One region of the Sphaerisporangium sp. NPDC049002 genome, then DNA from elsewhere that is predicted to be linked to it. Evidence: riboswitches for the same ligand, from Rfam matches in the RefSeq annotation. Region 1 holds a riboswitch; each other region holds the start of a gene.
What was found. A riboswitch is a leader RNA that binds a small molecule or an ion and turns the genes downstream of it on or off. The one in region 1 is predicted to bind S-adenosylmethionine.

Region 1 (3,249 bases):
AGCTGCCTGACCAGGCCGATCTCGGCCAGGACGCGCTCGCGGAGCGCGGGCGGAGGCTCCTTGCCCACGGCGACGCCGAGGCGGGCGGCGGTCTCGCGCAACCCCCGCGTCTCCTCGGCACACTCGGCGCACCGGGTCAGATGGTCCTCGAAGCTCAAGCGGTCCCGGGCGTCGTCGATGGCGTACAACGCGTACGCGCCGGCCAGCGTGTGCGGGTCGCGGCTCATCGCTCCACCCCCAGGCAGTCGCGCATGCGGATGAGTCCGTCACGCATCCGGGTCTTCACCGTCGCCAGCGGCACCTTCAGCAGCTCGGCGACCTCTCTATAGGAATATCCACCGTAATAAGCGTACGTAACCGACTCGCGCTGCAACTCGGTCAGACCCTCAAGGCATCGGCGCAGCCGTTCCCATTCGAGCGTGGTCTCGACCGACTCGACGACGACGTCATAGGGGCGCCGCACCTCCAGGCGCGCCACGCGGTCCTCACGGTCGATCGCCGCCTGCGCGGCGCGGACCCGGTCGACGGCGCGGTGGTGGGCGATCGTCATCACCCACGCCACCCCCGACCCCCGGGAGCCCTCGAAGCGCGCGGCGCCGCGCCAGACCTCGACCAGCACCTCCTGGGCCACCTCCTCGGCCTGGGCGGGGTCGCGGAGCACCCGCAGGGCCACGCCGTAGACCGGGGCCGCCACCATGTCATACACCTTCTCGAACGCCGGGCGGTCCCCGCGCGCGACCCGTTCCAGGAGCTTCTCCAACCCTGGCTGGTCATGCCGGCCGTCATCCACCGGCGCGGCCCGTCTCGGCCTCATGCACTCTCCCCACCATCGGCGTGGACGCTGACACATCTACTTCGGACACACCCGGCCCGCGGATTGGACGGAGGCGGTTTCCCTGGTCGGGGCACGCACCGCTGAGCGGGGGGATGCGCCGGAGGCCGAAGGGGGGTTACACATCGTGGCCGGTGAGAACGTTTCCCCGGGCCTTACCGCCGCAGCCTGGAAGTAATCAGGTAGGAATTGCATACTTTACTGCGCGGGGCTATCGTCGATTGAGGTCACGAGACCAGCGAAAAGCCCTGGCTTGCTGGTCGGCAACCCCGCGTCCGCAGGGTGCTCCAGGTGACGACCAGGCGGGGCGGAAGCGTCCCGCAAGCGAACGCCGGCCCCGGCCGGCGGTGATCGGCTGGAGGTGGGGGGTGCGAGCGGTGGCATCGCGGTTCGCCGGAGCCCCGCCGTCACAGCAAGAGGAAGAGGCCCCCGAATGCCGCCCACTCCCCTCCACATCAGCGCGGCCCTCGACGGTGCCGGCTGGCACCCCGCGGCGTGGCGCGACCCGTCCGCCCGCCCGCGAGAGCTCTTCTCCGCCCGCTACTGGACCGATCTCGCCACCGAGGCCGAGAGCGGCCTGCTCGACTTCGTGACGATCGAGGACTCCCTCGGCCCGCAGTCGTCCTCGTACGAGGGCCCCGACGACCGTACCGACCAGGTGCGCGGACGGCTCGACGCCGTGCTCCTCGCGGCCAGGATCGCGCCGGTGACCGGCCGCGTCGGGCTGGTGCCCACGGCCACGACCACCCACACCGAGCCCTTCCACGTCGCGACCGGCATCGCCACCCTGGACCACGTCAGCGGCGGGCGCGCCGGGTGGCGCGCGCAGGTCTCCGGCCGTCACACCGAGGCCGGGCACTTCGGCCGCCGGGAGTTCCCGGTGCTGCGGCCGGCCGACCACGAGGCCCCCGAGCCGGCCGGGCACGTGAGCGACCTGCTGGAGGAGGCCGCGGACGCGGTCGAGGTCGTGCGCCGCCTGTGGGACAGCTGGGAGGACGACGCCGTGATCCGCGACGTCGCCACCGGCCGCTTCGTCGACCGCGACAAGCTGCACTACGTCGACTTCCAGGGCCGGTGGTTCGGCGTCAAGGGCCCGGCGATCACCCCTCGGCCGCCGCAGGGCCAGCCGCTCGTCACCGCCCTCGCGCACGCGAGCCTGGCCTACCGCTTCGCCGCGCGCGGCGCCGACGTCGTCTACGTCACCCCCCACGACAAGGAGCAGGCGCGCGCGATCGTCGCGGAGGTCCGCGAGGCGGAGGCGGCCGTGGGCCGGCCGGGCGAGCCGTTGCTCGTCTTCGCCGACCTGCTGGTCCACCTCGACGCCGACGCACGGACGGCGGCGGACCGCAGGTCCCGGCTCGACGAGCTCGACGGGGCCGAGCACGTCTCGGACGCGGCGGTGTTCACCGGCACCCCCGAGCGGCTCGCGGACCTGCTCCTCGACTGGCGGGAGGCGGGCATCCAGGGCTACCGGCTGCGTCCCGGCGTTCTGCCCTCCGACCTGAGGGCGATCACCCGGGGCCTGGTGCCCGTGCTCCAGGGCCGGGACGCCTTCCGCCGCGCGTACGAGGCGCCGACGCTGCGCGGCCTGCTCGGGCTGCCCCTTCCGGCCAACCGCTACGCCACAACCGCCGTCTGAGCCCCGCCTCTGAAGCCCTCCAACGAGGACACGATCCCGCGGCCGGCCGAGCCGGCCGCCGAAACGGAACCCGCATGAAGTTCCTCGCCATCACACTGATCGTCCACGGGCCCGACCCCATCACCGGTGAGCTGAAGCCGACCACGGCACGGCTGCGCGAGGTGGTCGACAACGCCGTCCTGGCCGAGGAGCTGGGCTTCGACGGCTACGGGGTCGGAGAGCGCCACGAGCGTCCCTTCATCTCCTCCTCACCGCCGGTCGTGCTCAGCCACATCGCCGCCAGAACCTCCGAGATCCGGCTGTTCACCGCCGTCACCACGCTGAGCCTGCTCGACCCCGTGCGGGCCTTCGAGGACTACTCCACCCTCGACCACCTGTCGGGGGGCCGGCTGGAGCTCATCATCGGCAAGGGAAACGGCGCCGCGCAGGCACAGCTGTTCCACGTGACCAGCGAGGACCAGTGGGACCGCAACCGCGAGTCCTACGAGCTGTTCCGCCGCCTCTGGCGCGAGGACAAGGTCACCTGGTCCGGCCGCTTCCGCCCCGAGCTGCGCGAGGCGGAGACCTGGCCGCGCCCGCTCCAGCGGCCGGTCCGCGTGTGGCACGGCAGCGCCACCAGCAGGGAGTCGGTGGACCTCGCGGCCCGGTATGGCGACCCTCTGTTCTCCGCCAACGTCACCAACCCGATCGAGCCCTACGCCGAGCTGATCCGCCACTACCGGGAGCGCTTGGAGTTCTACGGGCACGATCCGGCCGAAGCGCTGGTCGGCGCGGGCAC
Region 2 (3,249 bases), on a different contig from region 1:
ACGGGCCCAGAGCGCGTCGCCGTCGACACCGAGGGCGTGTACGCCGATGCGCGTCGTCCGGCCCTCGTAGGTGACGGTGCGTTCGACGCGGTCGACCCGGGCGCCGAGCAGGGTCTCGCAGCAGTCCATGAACGCCGAGGCCCAGCGGGCGGCGAGGAAGCCGGCGTGGTCGGCGCCGAGGATGCCCGACAGCAGCTCGGCGGAGATGTCGTCGGGCAGCAGCGAGAAGTACTCCGGAGGCGCCCACGGGGTGTGGGAGAAGTGGGCGATGCGCAGGTCGGGCCGTTCGACCCGGAGCATCGCCGGGGCGAGGGTGAGGTGGTAGTCCTGGATCATCACCCGGGCGCCGTGCGCGGCCTCCTCGGCCAGGGCGAGGGCGAACGCGGCGTTGTAGTCCTGGTAGGACTCCCACTCTCTGCGGAACCGCATGTCGAACTGCGGCGAGTTCGGGATGTCGTACAGCAGGTGGTTGACGAACCACAGCGTGGAGTTCGCCACGGCGTTGTAGGCGCGGTGGAACGTCGCGGGCGGGATGTCCAGCATGCGCACGGGCCCGGTGTCGTAGCCCGCCTGGTCGAGGCGCCCGCTCGGAGCGAGCCGTACGGCGCTGCGGTCGCCGTCGGAGAGGGCGGCGCACACCCACAGCACGTTCGTGTCCTTGGCGACCTCCGAGAGGCCGGAGACCATGCCGCCTCCGCCCCGGCGCATGGTCAGCGCACCGTCGTCGGCCAGCGTGAACGACACCGGGCCCCTGTTGGAGGCCAGCAGAACAGTGTTCATCTGCCCATCACCACTCCTCGTCCGCCAGGTGGCGGTCGTCCCTCGCCGTTCATCTCCGCTGTGATGCGCACTCGGCCGCAGATTAAATGAATTTAACGCTCCCAATAAGATGGGCTGATGGTCTGGTCGAGGCAAAGTGGAGACGGTCGAGGGGAGCTCCGGCATGGCGCTTGACGAGACGACCGAAGAGCTGGCCCGCGCCGCCGCCCAAGGTGATCACCGCTCCCTCGGAGAGCTCCTCCGCCGCATCGAGCCCGACGTGCTCCGCCACTGCGCGAGGCTCCTGCCCTACCACCAGGACGCGGAGGAGGCTAGCCAGGATACGTTGCTGGCCGTCGCCCGCAACATCGGAAGGTTCGAAGGGCGGGCACGTTTTTCCACCTGGTTGCACATCGTCACCGCCAACTGCGCGCGCACGACCTATCGCACGCTGAAGCGCCGGGGCGCCGAGCAGACTTCCGAGGACCTTCCCGACATGCGGGCCGACCCGCGCCGGGTGAGCGTCATCGCGGGCTCGCGGCTCGACCTGCTCGACGCCATGGAGGCGCTGGAGGCGGACAAGCCCGAGCTGGCCCAGGCGCTCGTGCTGCGCGACATCTGCCAGCTCGACTACAACGAGGTCGCCGAGCAGCTCGGCATCCCTCTCGGCACCGCCAAGTCGCGCATCCACCAGGCACGCAAATACGTGCAGGCGGCCCTCGGCGACGCCTACAGGTGAGCCCGCGATCCCACCGCGCGGTCACTCCGGCCGCGCGTCGGTGATACGCGGTCGTCTCGCTTGGTGAGACAACTCGCCGAACCCGCTGGCGGGCAAGGTACAGTTCTTTTGTCCTGCCTGAAACATCGGCGGGATCACAACTTCATATTGCTCATCCAGAGGGGTGGAGGGACCGGCCCTGCGAAGCCCCGGCAACCCTCCCGGCTGTGGTCACACGCGTCTCCGAACGACGCGGCATCCGACCAACTGAGACCAGCCGGGACAGGTGCCAATTCCGGCCCGTGATCAAGGTGGTCCGGGCGAAGATGAGGGAAAGGCCTCGCTTCATGGCGCTCGCAACAGCTGAGACAACGACCACACTCGACTTCGGCCCCGCCGTCGCGCTCTCCTGCCGCGAATGTGGCACTCGCTACGACCTCGGACCGATCTTCGCCTGTATCGAGTGTTTCGGGCCACTCGAAGTGGCCTACACCTGGGACACCCCCGAGGCCGGCCGCGCCGCGTCGGTGACCCGCCGGGAGATCGAGTCCGGCCCGCAGAACATCTGGCGCTACCGCTCGCTCCTCCCGGTGCCCGCCGACGTCATCTCCAAGCCCAACCTCGCGCCCGGCTGGACCAAGCTGGTCAAGGCCGACAACCTGGCCCGTGAGCTGGGGATCCGGAGCCTGCACGTCAAGGACGACTCCGGGAACCCGACCCACTCCTTCAAGGACCGGGTCGTCGCGATCGCCCTTGAGGCGGCGCGCAACTTCGGCTTCCACACCCTGTCGTGCTCCTCCACGGGCAACCTCGCGGGCGCCGTCGGCGCCGCCGCGGCCCGCGCGGGGCTCGACTCCTGCGTGTTCATCCCGTCGAACCTCGAAGAGGCCAAGATCATCATGGCCTCGGTGTACGGCGGGCGCCTGGTGGGCATCGAGGGCACCTACGACGAGGTCAACCGCTTCTGCTCGGAGCTCATCGGCGACCCGCTGGGCGACAAGTGGGGCTTCGTCAACGTGAACCTCCGTCCCTACTACGGGGAGGGCTCCAAGACCCTGGCGTACGAGATCGCCGAGCAGCTGGGCTGGCGGATCCCCGACCAGATCATCGTGCCGGTGGCCTCGGGCTCGCAGCTCACGAAGATCGACAAGGGCTTCAAGGAACTGATCAAGCTGGGGCTCGTCGAGGACAGGCCTTACAAGATCTTTGGGGCGCAGGCCGCGGGGTGCTCGCCGGTGTCGTCCGCCTTCAAGGCCGGTCTCGACATCGTCCAGCCGGTCAAGCCGGACACCATCGCCAAGTCGCTCGCCATCGGCAACCCCGCCGACGGGCCGTACGTCCTGGACATCGCCCGCCGTACGGGCGGAGCGGTCGAGGACGTCACGGACGCCGAGGTCGTGGACGCGATCCACCTGCTGGCCCGCACCGAGGGCATCTTCGGTGAGACCGCCGGCGGCGTCACCGTGGGAGTGCTCCGCAAACTGGTCCAGAACGGCCTCCTGGACCCGGAGGCCGAGACGGTGGTGCTCAACACTGGGGACGGCCTGAAGACCCTCGACGCGGTCTCCGCCAAGGCCCGGCCCACCGCCGTCATCCGGCCCTCGCTCGACGCATTCCGCACGGCTATCGCCGATAACTCCTGAAAGGTCGCGATAAATGAGCGTTTCTGTGCGGATTCCGACGATTCTCCGTACGTACACCGACGGTGCCGCGGAGGTGAACGGTGAAGGCGCGACACTTCGCGAGGTGTTGCAGAAGCTGGAGACCGACTT
Region 3 (3,249 bases), on a different contig from region 1:
CGTCCGGAGCCGACACGGTCCCGCGACCCGGCACCGCCGTCCGGAGCCGACACGGTCCCGCGACCCGGCACCGCCGTCCGGAGCCGACACGGTCCCGCGACCCGGCACCGCCGTCCGGAGCGGGCACGGTCCCGCGACCGGCACCGCCGTCGTCCGCCGCGCGCTCAGGCATCCCTGTGAGGCCGCGCGGCGGGCGTGCCCGGCGGTCACCCGCCGGGCTGGGGGATTCCGAGGTGGTCGCGGAGCGTCGTGCCGGTGTAGTCGGCGCGGAACACGCCGCGCTCCTGCAGGATCGGCACGACGTGGTCGACGAAGTCGTCCAGGCCCCCCGGGGTCAGGTGCGGCACCAGGATGAAACCGTCGGCGGCGTCCGACTGGACGAACTCGTCGATGCGGGCGGCCACGGAGGCCGGCGTGCCGACGAAGTTCTGGCGGCCCGTCACCTCGATGACCAGCTCGCGGATGCTGAGCTTCTTCTCGTCGGCGAGGGCACGCCACTTGGCGGCCACCTCCGCCCGGTCCCCGATCGGCACCCGTCCCGCCGACACCCCGCCCGACAGGTCGGGGTCGAGGTCCGGCAGCGGGCCTTCGGGGTCGTAGGCGGACATGTCCCTCCCCCAGACCTGCTCCAGGAAGGCGATCGCCGTCTGCGGGCCCACCTGGCGCCGCCGGATCTCGGCGGCGTTCTCCGCCGCGTCCTCCTCGGTGTCGCCCAGCGCGAACGTCGTGGCGGGAAGGATCTTCAGCCGGTCCTCCGTGCGGCCGTACCTGGCCATCCGGCCCTTGACGTCCCTGTAGAAGGCCTGGCCCTCGTGGAGGGTGCCGTGCCTGCTGAAGATGACGTCCGCCGTGGACGCGGCGAACTCGCGGCCCTCGTCGGAGTCGCCCGCCTGGATGATCACCGGGTGCCCCTGCGGGCCGCGCGGGACGTTGAACACCCCGGAGACGTCGAACTGTGCCCCTTGATGCCGCACCGGGGCGATCCCGTCCGGCCGTACGAACACCCCCGTCCCGGGGTCGGCGACGACGGCGTCCTGCCGCCAGGAGTCCCACAGCTCGCGGGCGAGCTGGAGGAACTCGGCCGCCCGGTTGTAGCGGTCGGCCCGGTCGAGGAAACCGCCACGCCGGAAGTTCTCCCCGGTGAAGGCGTCTGACGTGGTGACGACGTTCCAGGCGGCGCGGCCCTCGCTCAGGTGGTCGAGCGTGGCAAGGCGCCGCGCCAGCTCGTACGGCTCGTTGAACGTGGCGTTGACCGTGCCGGCCAGGCCGAGCCGCGTCGTGACGGCGGCGAGCGCGGAAAGGACGGTGAGCGACTCCGGGCGGCCGACGACGTCCAGGTCGTGGATGCGGCCCTTGAGCTCGCGCAGCCGCAGTCCCTCCGCAAGGAAGAAGAAGTCGAACTTCCCCCGCTCGGCCGTCGCGGCGAGGTGGCGGAACGAGGAGAAGTCGATCTGGCTCCCGGACCGGGGATCGGCCCAGACCGTGGTGTCGTTGACGCCGGGAAAGTGCGCCGCCAGATGAACCTGCTTGCGCGGCCTGCTCATCGGAGGATCCTCCTGCTTCGATCCGGACCCCCGCGCGGGGGCCGCGCCTGCGACGTGCCTGCCAGGCCGCCAGGTGTTCTCCGGGGCACCCCGCGCGGAGCGAAGGTCGCCGGCCGACCGGCCGGGCCTTTGCGTCGGCTCAATACCTAGTTAAAAGGTAGGAAAAATAGGTTTCCCTGTCAACCACCCGATCCGGCACCGGGGCCTCGTCATGGTGGGGCTAGCACTACCGCGTACCGGCGTGGTGCCTGGATATCGCCGTACCCGGCGATCCCGACAGTCTTGGACGGGCCGTCCCAACCCATCCCGAAAACGCTACGCGGCGCATCCCCAGGGTTGACGCGGTCATCGATCCGCCACCACGTGAGGAGACCTGTGACCAGCTCATCCACGATCGAAGCCCCGGATCGGGAGGCGCGCGGCAGCGACTTCGCCCGGCTGTCCCGCCGGATCACCGAGGCCGGACTGCTCGACCGGCGCCCCGCCTACTACGCGTTGCGGCTCGGCGTCGTCGCGGCCCTGTTCGTGGCCGGCTGGGTCGCGTTCTTCATGGTGGGCGACTCCTGGTACCAGCTCCTGGTCGGGGCGTTCCTCGCGCTGGTCTTCGCCCAGGTGGCGCTCGTCGCCCACGACCTCGCGCACCGGCAGGTCTTCCGTTCCCGGCGTACCAGCGAGATCGCGGGATGGGTGGCGGGCAACCTCGGCGTCGGCATGAGCTACGGCTGGTGGATGGACAAGCACACCAGGCACCACGCCAACCCCAACCACGAGGACCACGACCCCGACGTCTCCCCCAACGTCCTGGTCTGGTCGCAGCGGCAGGCCGCCGTCAGCCGGGGCGTGGCCAGGTACATCGGCCGCTGGCAGGCGTTCCTGTTCTTCCCTCTGCTGACGCTGGAGGGCCTGCACCTCCACGTGGCCGGCTTCCGGGCCCTCGGGCGGCCGTCGCTCAAGCACCGGGGGGTCGAGGGCACACTGCTCGTCGTCCACTTCGCGGCCTACTTCGCGGCGGTCTTCGCGGTCCTGCCGCCCGGCAAGGGGCTGCTGTTCGTCGCCGTGCACCAGGCGATCTTCGGCGTCTACCTGGGCTGCACGTTCGCGCCCAACCACAAGGGCATGCCGATGATGACCGGTGACGAGCGCCCGGACTTCCTGCGCCGCCAGGTGCTCACCTCCCGCGACGTGCGGGGCGGGCGCATGGTGGACATCGCCCTCGGCGGGCTCAACTACCAGATCGAGCACCACCTGTTCCCGAGCATGCCGATGCCCAACCTGCGCAGGGCCCAGCCGATCGTCCGGGCCTACTGCGCGGAGCTGGGCATCCCCTATCTCGAAAGCAGCCTGTACAGCTCGTACGCCCAGGCCCTGCGCCACATGCACCAAGCGGGCGCCCCGCTGCGAGCCCGGGAGCGCTGAGCGGCCGATACCGAGGCCACAGGGCCGGCGACGGGGGCGACACGGCGCCCGCGGGCCGGTTATCCGAGGCCGGGCTTCAGCGTCACCTTGGTCCAGCCGGGCTCACGCTTGTCGAAGTGCGCGTAGGCGTCCGGCGCCTCGCGGAGCGGCAGCTCCTGCGAGAGGATGAACGACGGCTCGACCCTGCCGGTGTGGATGAGGTTGCGCAGGTGTCGGTCGTAGCGCTTGACCGGGCACTGGCCACCGCCGATCGTCTGGCCCTTGTACCAGTGCCAGCCGTACTCCAGCG

Region 2: it holds a riboswitch for S-adenosylmethionine, as region 1 does, so the genes downstream of both, thrC (threonine synthase) here and AB0B89_RS28935 (LLM class flavin-dependent oxidoreductase) in region 1, are expected to answer to the same signal.
Region 3: it holds a riboswitch for S-adenosylmethionine, as region 1 does, so the genes downstream of both, AB0B89_RS32185 (NtaA/DmoA family FMN-dependent monooxygenase) here and AB0B89_RS28935 (LLM class flavin-dependent oxidoreductase) in region 1, are expected to answer to the same signal.

The regions. Positions count from the first base shown of each region.
Region 1 covers NZ_JBEZFH010000197.1:695-3,943, forward strand. The annotation lists gene AB0B89_RS28925 (anti-sigma factor) at 1-227, opposite strand, end outside; gene sigK (ECF RNA polymerase sigma factor SigK) at 224-814, opposite strand; SAM riboswitch class IV at 1,058-1,165, shown strand; gene AB0B89_RS28935 (LLM class flavin-dependent oxidoreductase) at 1,266-2,471, shown strand; gene AB0B89_RS28940 (LLM class flavin-dependent oxidoreductase) at 2,546-3,249, shown strand, end outside.
Region 2 covers NZ_JBEZFH010000118.1:7,005-10,253, forward strand. The annotation lists gene AB0B89_RS22450 (trehalose-6-phosphate synthase) at 1-780, opposite strand, end outside; gene AB0B89_RS22455 (RNA polymerase sigma factor) at 944-1,498, shown strand; SAM riboswitch class I at 1,647-1,810, shown strand; gene thrC (threonine synthase) at 1,825-3,120, shown strand; gene AB0B89_RS22465 (MoaD/ThiS family protein) at 3,134-3,249, shown strand, end outside.
Region 3 covers NZ_JBEZFH010000256.1:5,221-8,469, forward strand. The annotation lists gene AB0B89_RS32185 (NtaA/DmoA family FMN-dependent monooxygenase) at 207-1,544, opposite strand; SAM riboswitch class IV at 1,583-1,691, opposite strand; gene AB0B89_RS32190 (acyl-CoA desaturase) at 1,920-2,960, shown strand; gene AB0B89_RS32195 (glutathione-independent formaldehyde dehydrogenase) at 3,020-3,249, opposite strand, start outside.